DNA from 4 places in the Vibrio sp. QJM3NY_27 genome. Region 2 is predicted to be linked to each of the others. Evidence: predicted binding sites of a transcription regulator. Region 2 holds the regulator's gene; each other region holds the start of a gene.
The links. Region 2 encodes PurR, which represses purine synthesis genes. Its sites were predicted from a motif close to TNANGNAAACGTTTNCNTNA; they were not measured.
Positions count from the first base shown of each region.

Region 1: glpX (class II fructose-bisphosphatase) is a predicted target of PurR. The motif match lies at 1,587-1,606, and genes of this name have one in related genera.
Region 3: AC3CIA_RS09570 (phosphoribosylaminoimidazolesuccinocarboxamide synthase) is a predicted target of PurR. The motif match lies at 2,064-2,083, and genes of this name have one in related genera.
Region 4: glyA (serine hydroxymethyltransferase) is a predicted target of PurR. The motif match lies at 891-910, and genes of this name have one in related genera.

Region 1 covers NZ_CM173511.1:3,257,334-3,260,627, reverse strand. Annotated here, with positions in the region: gene AC3CIA_RS14680 (helix-turn-helix transcriptional regulator) at 1-357, opposite strand, end outside; gene glpX (class II fructose-bisphosphatase) at 520-1,527, opposite strand; gene zapB (cell division protein ZapB) at 1,852-2,094, shown strand; gene rraA (ribonuclease E activity regulator RraA) at 2,207-2,725, opposite strand; gene AC3CIA_RS14660 (1,4-dihydroxy-2-naphthoate polyprenyltransferase) at 2,799-3,294, opposite strand, start outside.
Region 2 covers NZ_CM173511.1:2,350,469-2,353,762, forward strand. Annotated here, with positions in the region: gene torD (molecular chaperone TorD) at 1-393, shown strand, start outside; gene purR (HTH-type transcriptional repressor PurR) at 710-1,714, shown strand; cyclic di-GMP riboswitch class I at 1,885-1,970, shown strand; gene AC3CIA_RS10430 (TfoX/Sxy family DNA transformation protein) at 2,098-2,688, shown strand; gene AC3CIA_RS10435 (TVP38/TMEM64 family protein) at 2,824-3,294, shown strand, end outside.
Region 3 covers NZ_CM173511.1:2,144,091-2,147,384, reverse strand. Annotated here, with positions in the region: gene AC3CIA_RS09580 (helicase-related protein) at 1-85, shown strand, start outside; gene AC3CIA_RS09575 (hypothetical protein) at 289-666, shown strand; gene AC3CIA_RS09570 (phosphoribosylaminoimidazolesuccinocarboxamide synthase) at 862-1,965, opposite strand; gene AC3CIA_RS09565 (SulA-like leucine-rich domain-containing protein) at 2,275-2,682, opposite strand; gene AC3CIA_RS09560 (hypothetical protein) at 3,048-3,236, opposite strand.
Region 4 covers NZ_CM173511.1:2,739,129-2,742,422, forward strand. Annotated here, with positions in the region: gene glyA (serine hydroxymethyltransferase) at 1-835, opposite strand, end outside; gene AC3CIA_RS12185 (YitT family protein) at 1,183-1,785, shown strand; gene AC3CIA_RS12190 (winged helix-turn-helix domain-containing protein) at 1,875-3,294, shown strand, end outside.

The sequences.
Region 1 (3,294 bases), 910 kb from region 2:
TTCACAATCAGACAGCGCGGTTTGATATTGCTTAAGGGTGTGTTGTTCGCGCTCGGCCGCAACCTTAGCTAACCCCTCTTTACCAAACAGGTTCTCGACAGCATCGATCACTTGAATGGTGAGTTCACCGTGTCGATCTGAAAATTGACCATGGCCTTGTTGAGTCAGGGACCAGTGGCGAGTCGGGCGACCCACTTTTACTTTAACATCATGAAACGCAAGAATACCGTCATCTTCCAGACTTTGCAGATGTTGCCTTGCACCCATTGTCGTCATGCCAAATTCTTCTGACAACTGTTTCGCGGTTACCGCGCCTTGACGCTTAATGGTCTGTAAGATTTTGTCGCTTGTTTTCATACTATCTCTACCTCATGAACCTTACTATTATGAGGCAAGGTGTTTATAAAGCAAACCATTTACTATGGTGCAGGTGAAATGCACAGATTATTGATGACCAATAAAACAAAAGGCTGATACTTGGTATCAGCCTTCGAATGTTCTGCTTGAGCGAGTTTAGGTCTATAGGATGTGACCGATTACTTCTGGGTCTTTACGCTCTAGGTAATGGATAGATTTGATGCGGCGAATCGTACGGCAGCGACCACGGATAAGCAGTGTTTCTGTGGTTGCGATATTACCTGTACGTGTGATGCCCTCTAGAAGGTCACCCTTAGTAATGCCGGTTGCTGAGAATACAACGTTGTCGCTACGAGCCATGTCTTCCATCTTCAACACGATACCCGCTGTTACGCCCATTTCAGCACAACGCTCTAGTTCAAGCTCACCGTGCTTGCGGTTCTCTTCTGTATCACCTTTTACTTCATGGCGAGGAAGCAGACGAGCGTGCATGTCGCCGTCGAGTGCGCGAATAACCGCAGCCGAAACCACGCCTTCAGGCGCGCCGCCGATGCAGTACATTACGTCGACTTCGCTGTCTGGCATGCACGTGAGGATAGAAGCTGCAACATCACCGTCTGGCACTGCGAATACACGAACGCCCATCGCCTGCATGTCGGCAATCACTTGATCATGGCGTGGCTTAGCCAGTGTCGTTACTACCAGTGTATCGAGTGTTTTACCTAGTGCTTTCGCAATGTTTTCTAGGTTTTCTGTCAGCGGCAGTTCTAGGTCAATCACGCCTTTTGCGCCAGGACCAACAACCAATTTTTCCATGTACATGTCAGGTGCTTTTAGGAAGCTACCTTTTTCGCCTGCAGCCAAGACAGCCAATGCATTTGATTGACCCATTGCTGTCATGCGTGTCCCTTCAATTGGGTCAACGGCGATATCTACTGCATCACCGCCAATACCGACGTTTTCACCGATGTATAGCATAGGTGCATCATCGATCTCACCTTCGCCGATAACGATCTCGCCGCTAATTTCGGTTTTGTTCAGTAGGCTACGCATTACTTCTACAGCAGCGCCATCTGCAGCGTTTTTATCGCCGCGGCCAAGCCACTTGTAACCAGCTAGTGCTGCACCTTCAGTGACACGAGAGAATGACATTGCTAAATCGCGTTTCATGCGGACTCCAAAATTTTCAAAAGGGGAATAGAAATTTCGCGGCGAATTTTACCATATCCCAAAGGAAACGTTTGCCTTTTTGTTTTTTGGGGATTGCTCTTGATCAATTTGCGGGTGAAAACAGGTAATATTCATCAAAATAATCAGTCTGTTGTCGCGGTAGTAATAATTCACGTCAATATTCGGTAAAAAGCGCTGTTTTTTTCATCGAATGGCGCAAAATATCGAATATATTGAGTGTTTATCCTTGCTCTGCTGAGTAGAATGGGGAAATAAGTGGAGTAGACCTTCACCATCAAACGGATAACTTAAAGGTAGGCCAGAATGTCTTTTGAAGTACTAGAGCAGCTAGAAGCAAAAATTCAAACAGCAGTAGATACAATTGCACTTCTTCAAATGGAAGTGGAAGAGCTTAAAGAAGAGAAACAAGCACTAGCAACAGAAGCTGGTGAGCTTAAAGAAAGCCGTCACGAGCTAGAGCAAAAAACTCAGCAAATGCAGGAAGAGCATTCAGCGTGGCAAGATCGCATCCGTAACCTTCTTGGTAAAATGGATGACGTAGAGTAATTGACTCTTCAGATTTAAAAAAACGCCCGCTACTGAGTAGCGGGCGTTTTTGTTTGTATTCTTATGCTTCGTGTTCTTATGGTTTGTTTTATTATTTGAAGCTGAGTGAGAGTTACTCGATCTCTTCTTCTTCAACATCCAGATCAAGTTCTACATCTAAAGGCTCTGCCGAAAGAATAATGCCGGTGTTGTCAGCGTAGAGGTAATCTTCCGGTAAGAAGGTTACGCTGCCAAAGTTGACCGGTACGTCCAATTCGCCGACACCTTCTTGGCTCGCACCAACAGGGATAGAAGCCAAAGCCTGAATACCAATGTTCATGTCTTCTAGCTCATCGACTTCACGAACGCAGCCGTAAACCACAATACCTTCCCACTCATTGTCTTCGGCAAGTAGGGCAATCTCAGCATCGATCAGCGCTTTGCGTAGTGAGCCGCCACCATCGATTAACAACACACGTCCCAAGCCATCTTGCTCTAATACGGAGCGAATTAAAGCATTGTCTTCAAAACACTTTAATGTCGTGATCTGTCCTGCGAAGGATGCACGTCCACCGAAGTTGCTGAACATGGGCTCCACGACATCAACTTGATCCAAATATATGTCGCACAGTGCTGAAGTGTTGTATTCCATTAGTATACCTTTTGAACAATGAGCTTACTTTGAGTATATCGGTGCTTGATCCCTTTGCAATGATTAGTCTCATTTAACTCAATAGAGTTTGAGCTACGACAACCCCTGCAAACAATAGGTTAGTGACCAGTGAGCATTTCACAATCACCGGCATCATTGGTGCAATCTGCGCTGGTTTTTCGGTTTCCCAAACGGCCTTGCCATGCTTATAAACAATAATAATGCTCAGTAAAAACGGCAGGCTGATCCAGACTGGCTTTTCTTGAATCAGTAGGTAGATAGCGAAAGATGCAAGGGCGAGCCCAAGCAGTGCAAAATGATAGTGTTTGGCTTTGCGTTGCCCTAGGCGAACCGCCATGGTGCGCTTACCACATTCGCTGTCGTTCTCGATATCACGCATGTTGTTGATGTTGAGTACCGCAACCGCCATTAATCCACAGCCTAAAGCCGGAAGAAATAGGCTTGGCTCAACATGACCAGTGTGTAGGAAGTATGTGCCTGAAACGCCTAACAAACCGAAGAAGATAAATACCGATAAGTCGCCAAGGCCAATATAACCATAAGGTTTA
Region 2 (3,294 bases):
AAAACAGATAAGCATGGCGCACTTCCTTACGCTTCTATGTATATCGGTGAGACTGGCCTTTTGAATGATAAGCCAGCAAAAGATATGGAAGAGATCATGGCCAAGCACAACTTAGTGGTGAACCAAGACCTAAAAGAACCAGCTGACCACATCGCTATCGCACTCGACTTCCTTGGCAACTTGATCATCCGTTCTAATGAAACGGAACTTGAAGAAGAGCTAGAAAAATCGTTCATTGTTCAACAGCAATTTATAGAGCAACAACTTCTTACTTGGGTACCAAAGTTCAACGTTAAATGTCATGACGTTGACGAATTCGGTTTCTACGCATCAGTCTCATCTCTGCTACTTGCATTCTGTACATTGGACACCCAATACCTCGCTGGTGAATAAGCTTATTGGATGACTCGTTAAATAAATTCAGAAGAATGTGACAATTCACCCGGATTTCCGGGTGAATTTTATTGCGAGTAATTTCTAGTCAGTCTAAAATTGTGACCGCAAACGATAAAATATGAAACATTCACGAAATGCTATGCTTATTATAGTTTTGAGCATTTCGGTGTTAAGACAAGCCGCTCAATAGCGGTTTTTTGTTTTTTAGCACTTTAGTACCCAAAGAGCCCTACAAATTTAAGCTCTTAGTTAGGTAGCTTAACGGCTACTTCATTCCGTACTTTGGGAAAGTAGCTTCTAATAGGATAAAACCATGGCCACTATAAAAGATGTCGCTCGCTTAGCAGGCGTATCAACAACAACCGTTTCTCACGTAATCAACAAAACTCGCTTTGTTGCAGAAGCGACGCAAGAAAAAGTAAATAAAGCCGTAGACGAACTGAACTATGCACCAAGTGCCGTTGCTCGTAGTTTGAAGTGCAATACAACCCGCACTATCGGCATGCTAGTTACTCAATCAACTAACCTATTCTTCTCTGAAGTTATCGATGGTGTTGAAAGCTACTGCTACCGTCAAGGTTACACTTTGATTCTGTGTAATACGGGCGGTATCTATGAGAAGCAACGTGACTACATTCGAATGCTTGCAGAGAAACGTGTAGATGGCATCTTAGTTATGTGTTCTGACCTAACTGAAGAGCTAAGAGGCATGTTAGACCGTCACGCTGACATTCCTAAAGTGATTATGGATTGGGGCCCTGAGAGTTCTCAAGCAGATAAGATCATCGACAACTCTGAGGAAGGTGGTTACCTAGCGACCAAATACCTCATTGAGCACGGTCACTCCAAGATTGCTTGTTTAAGTGGCCACTTAGACAAAGCGGCATGTGTTGAACGCATCGCGGGTTACAAACGCGCACTCAACGAAGCTAAGATTGCTACCGATGATAACATGATCATTGAAGGTAACTTCGAGTGTGATACTGCGGTTCTTGCTGCAGAGAAAATCATTAAGATGGTAGATCGCCCAACGGCCGTATTCTGTTTTAACGACACCATGGCACTCGGCCTAATGAGCAGATTGCAAGAGAAAGGAATTCGTATCCCTGAAGATATTTCAGTGATCGGCTATGACAACATCGAGTTGGCTGAATACTTCTCTCCGCCGTTAACAACGGTTCACCAACCCAAACGTCGTGTTGGTAAGAACGCTTTCGAAATTTTGTTAGAACGCATTAAAGATAAAGACCATGAAAAGCGTGTGTTCGAAATGCACCCTGAAATTGTTGAGCGAAGCACAGTTAAAACGTTAAATTAATTGATAAATTCAGTTTAGTTTAATCAAGCGCACCTTTAGGTGCGCTTTTTTTATCAACAACATGAATGAACCTGGTATCATACTGGAAAGATCATTAATTGAAGCAATATCACATTTTGAAATAACAAGTGTGAGCCTCATTCAACAAAAACTTTATTCTATTCAATCAGTCACGCACAGGGCAAATCACTTGAAAGAGTGAGACGCAAAGCTTCCGGCCTAAACCACTCGTTGGTATGGTAGCGGGGTTACCGATGGCAAAATGCAGTAACTACTAATAATTTAGTAATTTACGGCTAATTGACAATTTAATTGCAACATTTTGCTAATCTCTCGGACCTGCTTATTTGGTGGCGTAGTTCAAATACACCGAGATAAATAACATGGATAAACCGATACTAAAGGATTCAATGAAATTATTTGAATCCCTAGGAAAAATAAAATCACGCTCGATGTTTGGTGGCTTCGGTCTTTTTGCTGATGACACTATGTTTGCTCTGGTTGTAAATGACCAGCTGCACATACGAGCAGACAAATGCACAACGAAACAGTTCGAACAACAAGGGTTTCAACCGTACGTCTACAAAAAACGTGGTTTCCCTGTCGTTACTAAATATTTCGCTTTACCCGAAGGCCTGTGGCAAGACCAAGAGAAAATCTTGCAGCTTGCAACGACGTCTCTGGGTTTTGCTAAAGAAGAAAAAGCTGAGCAATCTTCAGCTAAGCCTACTCGACTCAAAGATCTGCCCAACCTTCGACTCGCCACTGAGCGTATGTTGAAAAAAGCAGGGATCGATTCCGTAGAACGTTTATATGAATCTGGCTCTGTAAACGCATTTAACGCCATCAAAGAATCACATGCGTCTTCTGTCAGTATTGAACTACTTTGGGCGCTAGAAGGCGCGATCAATGGCACACATTGGTCTGTTATACCGCAGCAGCGTCGTGAAGAGCTTATCAATCGCGTCAATTAACATTGTAAGTGAAAAACTATATACATAACTAAGCCGCATTTACTGCGGCTTTTTTTATATCTGCTGAAAGTTAATCTATGCTTTGCCTGTCTATCTATACTAATGGTATACATTGAAAATTTAGAGGAAGTATCAATGAGTAAGAAAATGATATTGGGTATTGTGTTGGTCGTAACCATCGTCTTGTTAGGCGTCAATTTCGGCCAATACCTAACGCTTGAAAATGCCAAGGCCCAACAAGCCGTTTTAACTGACTACATTGATAGCAACTTCATTGCTGCCGCTGCTATCTATTTTGTCGCGTATTTAATGATTACTGCTTTCTCAATTCCTGGTGCTGCTGTTGTGACCCTGTTAGGGGCTGCGCTATTTGGTTTCTGGAATAGTTTGCTGCTGGTCTCTTTCGCCAGTGCCATTGGTGCAACCCTCGCATTTCTAAGTAGCCGCTACCTTTTACGTGACTGGATCCAAACCAAATTTGGTGACAAATTAGCAACGATTAACAAGGGCGTTGAAAAAGACGGAGCATTTTACTTGTTTTCTCTGCGTCTGATTCCTGTATTCCCATTTTTTCTTATCAATCTGTTGATGGGTCTAACACCGATG
Region 3 (3,294 bases), 210 kb from region 2:
ATCACCAAAACGCTGGGAGCTGCCAACATGGTCTGGCTGGCGTATTCAATACAAAAAAGCGAGCCGGATAATTGATATAAAATAGATAGATAAGTTTTATCTCTAAAATATTAATCAAATAGGTGCATATATGATTATTCAGTGCTTATTTTGTTACAAAATTGATTCTTATATGCCTTTTTAACCAATCAAAAGGTCATAAAAGACTATTCTTCTATATCCTATTGCTATAAAGAAAGAGTTGATAGATATTGAGTATATTGTGTTGTCAAAGTGTCGGGGGACATCATGGATAAACAGATAGAGACGCGTGTAGAGTTCGATTACACAACCTTTCTTGGCGCCTCATGCAGTAAAAAATGGACTTTTCTGGAAGCACTAACCACAATTGCGCCAGTATTCAGTACCGTCTGGCGAGATAGCATTAAAGAGCTAGCAAGCCCTGAAGATCGTTTATGGCAGATGGCATTAAAATCAATGTCGACGCGTAAAAGTGATGAGTCAAACATTGTTACCTTACTTAAGCTAGCTAGGCTGGAAGGGATCAATGAGCTCAAAGTTGTTATGCCATATTCTCTTGAAGAAGAGCAGATAGAGTACATCGAGACGCGCAGTCATTTGGTGATCGCCGAGAATACTGGAGAAGAGTTTACTATCAAGCTGTAATCTCTCAGTATTGCTTAGAGCTTAGAGCTTAGAGCTTAGAGCTTAGAGCTTAGAGCTTAGAGCTTAGAGCATGCAGCTTAGAAACTAGCTTAAAGAATATTAAAACCGCACATGTAAAAAGGGCCTCAATAATGATGAGGCCCTTTTAGTATCTGGAACTTGTGTTTACGAGCTTACTCGCTTTCTAGAATGCAATCAGTCAACTAGACCATAGTCAGCACGCAGTACATCGATAATTTCTTGCTTAGGATTTTCGCTCAGTACGATCTCTGCACCTGTGATTTTCGCTGCGATATCAAGATAAGTACGAGACAGAGACATCAGTGAATCAAGAGGCAACTCATTGTCACGAGCTAATGCTTCACGTTCTGGCATGCGTTCTTTGTTCAAAAGGATGTCTGCATCAGGGAAGTAGTTAAGCAAGAACTGACGGAACCCCTCTTTAGAGTTTTCAACGATGTTGCCTTTGTTGTATTCCTGAGTATCCCAAATGCGAGATGAATCTGGAGTACCCACTTCGTCCATGTAGATCAGCTTTTCTTTACCTTGAGCATCGTTGACGTAACCAAATTCAAACTTTGTATCCACAAAGGTTTGGTCGACTTTCGCGAGTGCTTGGCTAATTACGTTGAAGCCTTCTTTTAGAAGTTTTTCGTAATGCGCAATGTCACTTGCTTGAGTAAAGTTGAACGCTGCGAAGTTATCTTCGATGTTGTTACGCGAGATGTTCACATCGTCAGCTTCTGGAACACCAGGGATACCTTTCAAAATCCCTTTTGTTGAAGGCGTGATCAGTAGCTCAGGTAGCTTCTTGTCTTTCTCGAGACCTTCAGGCATTTCGATACCACAGAATTCACGTTCGCCGCTTACGTATGCACGCCACATTGAACCTGTGATGTATTGACGACAAATCGCTTCAATCATGACGGGGCGAGCTTTTTGTACAATCCATACGAACGGGTGAGGGATATCAAGAATATGACTGTCAGCAAGCCCGTTGTCTTTAAACAATTTGAACCAGTGGTTAGAGATAGCATTCAGAGCCGCTCCCTTACCTGGAACACCTTTAAGATTACCTTCACCACGCCAGATACAATCAAATGCAGAGATTCGGTCACTGATCACCATGATTGCTAAAGGTGCATCTGGTGCTACATCGTAGCCTTTCTCTTTGATTAGTCGTTGACTATCTTCTTCAGTTAACCAGTAGACTGAGCGAACTTTGCCACTGTGGACAGGTTTGTCAGTACGGATTGGTAGGTCATCATTTACGGCAAGAACTTGATCAGCAAGGCTCATTTAGACATTCCTATCTTTTATCAAACGTCATACAGAGAAGTGCGGTGTGCACATGATTAGACGGGCATTATACTCAATCTACTATTTCCTTCCAGATAAAAAGCAAACGATTGCTAAATCTATTGTTTAAATAAAAACCCCCGCCTAACAATTCGCCAAAAAATAGGCGAATCGTAGGGCAGGGGAAGGCAGTATATTTGGACTGTGTTTTGGAGCTATGCGGTTAGTTTACTTAAGTTTGTTAGCTAAACGATTAAGCTATGTTTGTGGGCCATGTTTTTGAGCCAAAATGTTATTAAGTAAGGTGGCTTAGTGAATGCGCTCTGAATTCGCATCCATAAAGAACACTTCACACTGAAAGCGCATTCCTAATGTTCTTAGGTATTGCTGACTGAATTGATCAATCGATGCACTTGCCACAATCGCACTCGCATTCTTAGAGCGAATGGCTTTCTCGACGGTTTCTACCTCAGTCATTTGATGAGAGGCTTTCATATGAATAACTCGGTCGCAGCAAACATTATGTTGCTTCAGCAGCTTAGCGGATGGTCTCGGTGTTTGAGCCGTAAACAGTAGCCACTGATGTTGGTTGGACAGCAACGCCATTCTTGCAAATAACGCTTCCTCGTTTGAATTTTTGCTTTTACGAGAAACTGATGTAAATGCGCAGTGAACTAGCGGGCTAGAGTGTTGGGCTTTAACGTGTGCTTGAATCATTTTGCTGTCCTTATATACATGCTGTATGTGTATACAGTAGTTTTAGTTGCTTATAAGATCAAGCGTTTTTTGCGGGATTATTGGACGATTTTGTCTGAAGTTATAGGTGTTATGTTGTTAAGCCATTGAAATTATTTGACAAATTAAATTAGAATGAATTTGCCACTTTGTCTCATAAGTTCAAAAAATGTGAGCTTTATACAGGTGTATACAGTGGTTTTGACAGAAAAGTACTGTATACGCCTGTATAGAAGAGAGAAGAGAGAAGAGAGAAGAGAGAAGAGAGAAGAGAGAAGAGAGAAAATCTAAAACCACAGACACAAAAAAAGCGCCTTAGGCGCTTTCTTATATTTCAACGGTGTTGCTTATCTCAATGTCGCTTGGGAGAGTTTTGCTCTCATTTCCATTTCACCAATATTGAACTGGCGAACATCAATGGTTGCAATATCATTGCATTCATTACATGCATGATGACACTTACCATCTAGATAGTCGTGCTTTTTAACTAGGCTTGGCTTTTTGCACCAATCACAAACGCCTTCTATTGTGAACATATTCTCTCCTCACCTGTTTAAGTCAGGTGTATTTTCGGCGCAAATTATGACACAAGTA
Region 4 (3,294 bases), 390 kb from region 2:
GAGCTTCTTTGAACGCTACTGCTTTACCAGCGATAACGTGCATTAGAGGACCGCCTTGGCCGCCAGGGAATACTGCTGAGTTTAGCTTTTTGTAAAGATCTTCACCTTCGTTAGAAAGGATAAGACCACCACGAGGACCAGCAAGCGTTTTGTGCGTTGTAGTTGTTACAACGTGAGCGTGTGGCACTGGGTTCGGGTAAACGCCTGCAGCGATTAGACCGGCAACGTGAGCCATATCTACGAAGAAGTAAGCACCTACTTTGTCAGCAATTTCACGCATGCGCGCCCAATCACAAACTTGAGAGTAAGCTGAGAAACCACCAATGATCATCTTAGGTTTGTGCTCGATAGCTAGCGCTTCCATCTCTTCGTAATCGATTTGACCTGCTTCATCGATACCGTAAGGGATTATGTTGTAAAGCTTACCAGAGAAGTTTACCGGAGAACCGTGAGTTAGGTGACCACCGTGGGCTAGGCTCATACCTAGAACAGTATCGCCAGCATTCAGTAGTGCCATGTATACAGCGTTGTTTGCTTGAGAACCTGAGTGAGGTTGTACGTTCGCGTATTGAGCGCCAAACAGTTCACATGCACGTTCGATTGCTAGAGTTTCAACTTTATCTACGAACTCACAACCACCGTAGTAACGCTTACCAGGGTAGCCTTCAGCGTATTTGTTTGTAAGTTGAGAACCTTGAGCTTCCATTACACGTGGGCTTGTGTAGTTTTCTGAAGCGATAAGTTCGATGTGCTCTTCCTGACGAAGAGTTTCTTCTTGGATAGCTGCGAATAGGTCCGCATCGTAATCAGCAATGTTCATGTCACGCTTAAGCATCTGTATCTCCTGACTCAGATTGTACTGAAAGTTTCAAAAAAACCACACAACGACCGAAAGCAAACGTTTCCGTCACCGTTTTGATGTGACGCATTCTACATAATTTGATCTAGGTCATAAAGAGCTAATTGCAATTTTATCATGCAGTTTTTTCATAATCACATATAAGATTCATCATGGTTATTAAGCTTATCCAACCAAAGATGACGCTTACTGTCAATTTTACGCTTTACACCCTGTAAAACGCAGATTACATAGGTTTACCTTAATTTTACCCCTCAAGCTACCGAAAGCTAAGGTTTTTCTCTACTATGCACGCCTTTATTGGTTAGGTAATTATTAAAACGATGGAAAAACACTCACGTAAAGAAGATTGGGTAGCTATTCTCACTGGCACGTTTTTAGTGGCGTTAGGCGTCTTCTTTTTACAGTCAGCGAACCTGCTTACCGGTGGTACTACTGGCTTGGCTCTGCTTTTGAGTCAATTCTTACCTGTAACCTTCGGTATTTTGTACTTTGTGGCCAACTGTCCATTCTATTTATTAGCGTGGAAACGATTTGGCCGTAGCTTTGCCATTAGCAGTGCAATTGCTGGTGCGTTAGTTTCTGTGTTTGCCGATCATTTATACCTCGTTATCTCACTAGAAGTTCATAACGAGATCTACTGTGCTGTTGCCGGTGGCTTATTAATGGGCTTAGGTATGTTAATCCTATTCCGTCACCGCTCAAGCTTGGGTGGCTTCAACGTATTATGTTTGTTCATCCAAGACCGCTATGGCATCTCTGTAGGTAAAACTCAGATGGGCATTGATGCCTGTATTCTGTTTGCGTCTTGCTTCTTCGTATCGCCTTGGGTAATTGCCGTTTCGGTATTGGGCACCGCAGTATTGAACATCGTATTAGCAATGAACCACAAGCCAACTCGTTACTCGGTGAATTACGCGTCTTAATACCAGTTATCCAATCAATGAATTACTAGCTGTTTTTCATAACAAAAACAGCTAGTATTTAGCTTTTATAAGCTACCCTCTCTTTTCTTATGCAAGATTACCTCTCTAACGCCAAAGACACTCAAACCTCGATCTCTATTGAAGGTTTAGAATTCAACCCAGTCACACGTGTCTTGAGTAGCAACGAGCAGGTCATCGATTTAGAACCTCGTTCTATTGAATTACTCGAACTGTTTCTTACTAGCGTGGGTGAGCCTATCGCAGCTGAGCAGATCATCGAATCAGTTTGGCAAAGTAACTTCATTTCAAAGAATGTTCTCACTAATAGAATCAGTACATTACGTTCTGTATTGCAAAAGCACCTACCAGAAAGCGATGCTACTAAGATCTTGGTGACCTATCCACGCAAAGGATACTTTCTCAATCCGAGCTCAGTGAGTCTGGCCAATACAGCAATCGAAATTACAGAAGTAACCGAGCCACCCCAGGCCAGCCAAAAGACGTCGCCGCTTAACCTCTTATTACTGTCATTCTCTGTTGTGTTGCTGATAAGCACCGCGACTCTAGGTTATATGTTTTGGCACTCGTCAAACCAAGCCTCCGAGCTAGAACGCACACAGAGGCTGATTCCGAAGGTCGAGCTATTACTGAACCGCATCGATGCCATTGGTGATAATGCGAGAACGCACCGAAAAGCCGTTAAAGCGCTACTGCTCCAACAGCAAATTGAATACGCTTATACCGATTTAGCCAACCAAGATGCGCCGAGTTACTTCGTTGACCCAATAGACAGCACTCCTTTCTTTCCGGGCGCAAAAAACATGCGTACCAGTGACTACCTGCTCAATATTCAATTAAAGGATCAGGAGGTCGATACACGTCTTGCAGCTAAAGTCAGCCTTATTTATCCAAGCTCGGGCAAGCTTGCCTTTCGTGGGGTCTACTCAATAGAGTTAGATAACCTCAATGAAGACTTGATGGAGATAAATAGAGAGCTGGCAAACTACTTTGCTCTACCTGCTCCGCTATCACCAGAATGGTCTGTCAGCGATAAAGAACTAAACCATTTACTTAATGAACAAACGCTAAAGCTGGATAGCGTGCCACTCAACGTGATGACTTCAACATTGATTGCACGACAAATGGCGCTCTTTGAGACTGACCACCAGCGACTGATCAGTTTCACTAGCCTTGTGCAAACACGCTTTAAGTTGATTCCCGATGAGCTCAAACTCTGGCTTGGAATTATCCACTTCAAGTTAAGAGACCTGCAAACTGCCAAAGAGTTTCTTACCAATACGGCGGGTAACTCGACCATCGAGAACGCACTGGTCTATATGATGATTTCCCATATTGCTTACAAGCAAGGGGATATGGATAAGTTTCGCCTCAACTACATGGAATCCTTGGTCGCGTTACTGCGAGTGGTTCCTTCAGAAGAGTTGTTTGCTCGCTTATCCAAACCTGAGTCGAAATCGACCTGTCTCCAGCCTTGGAAAAATCTAAAAT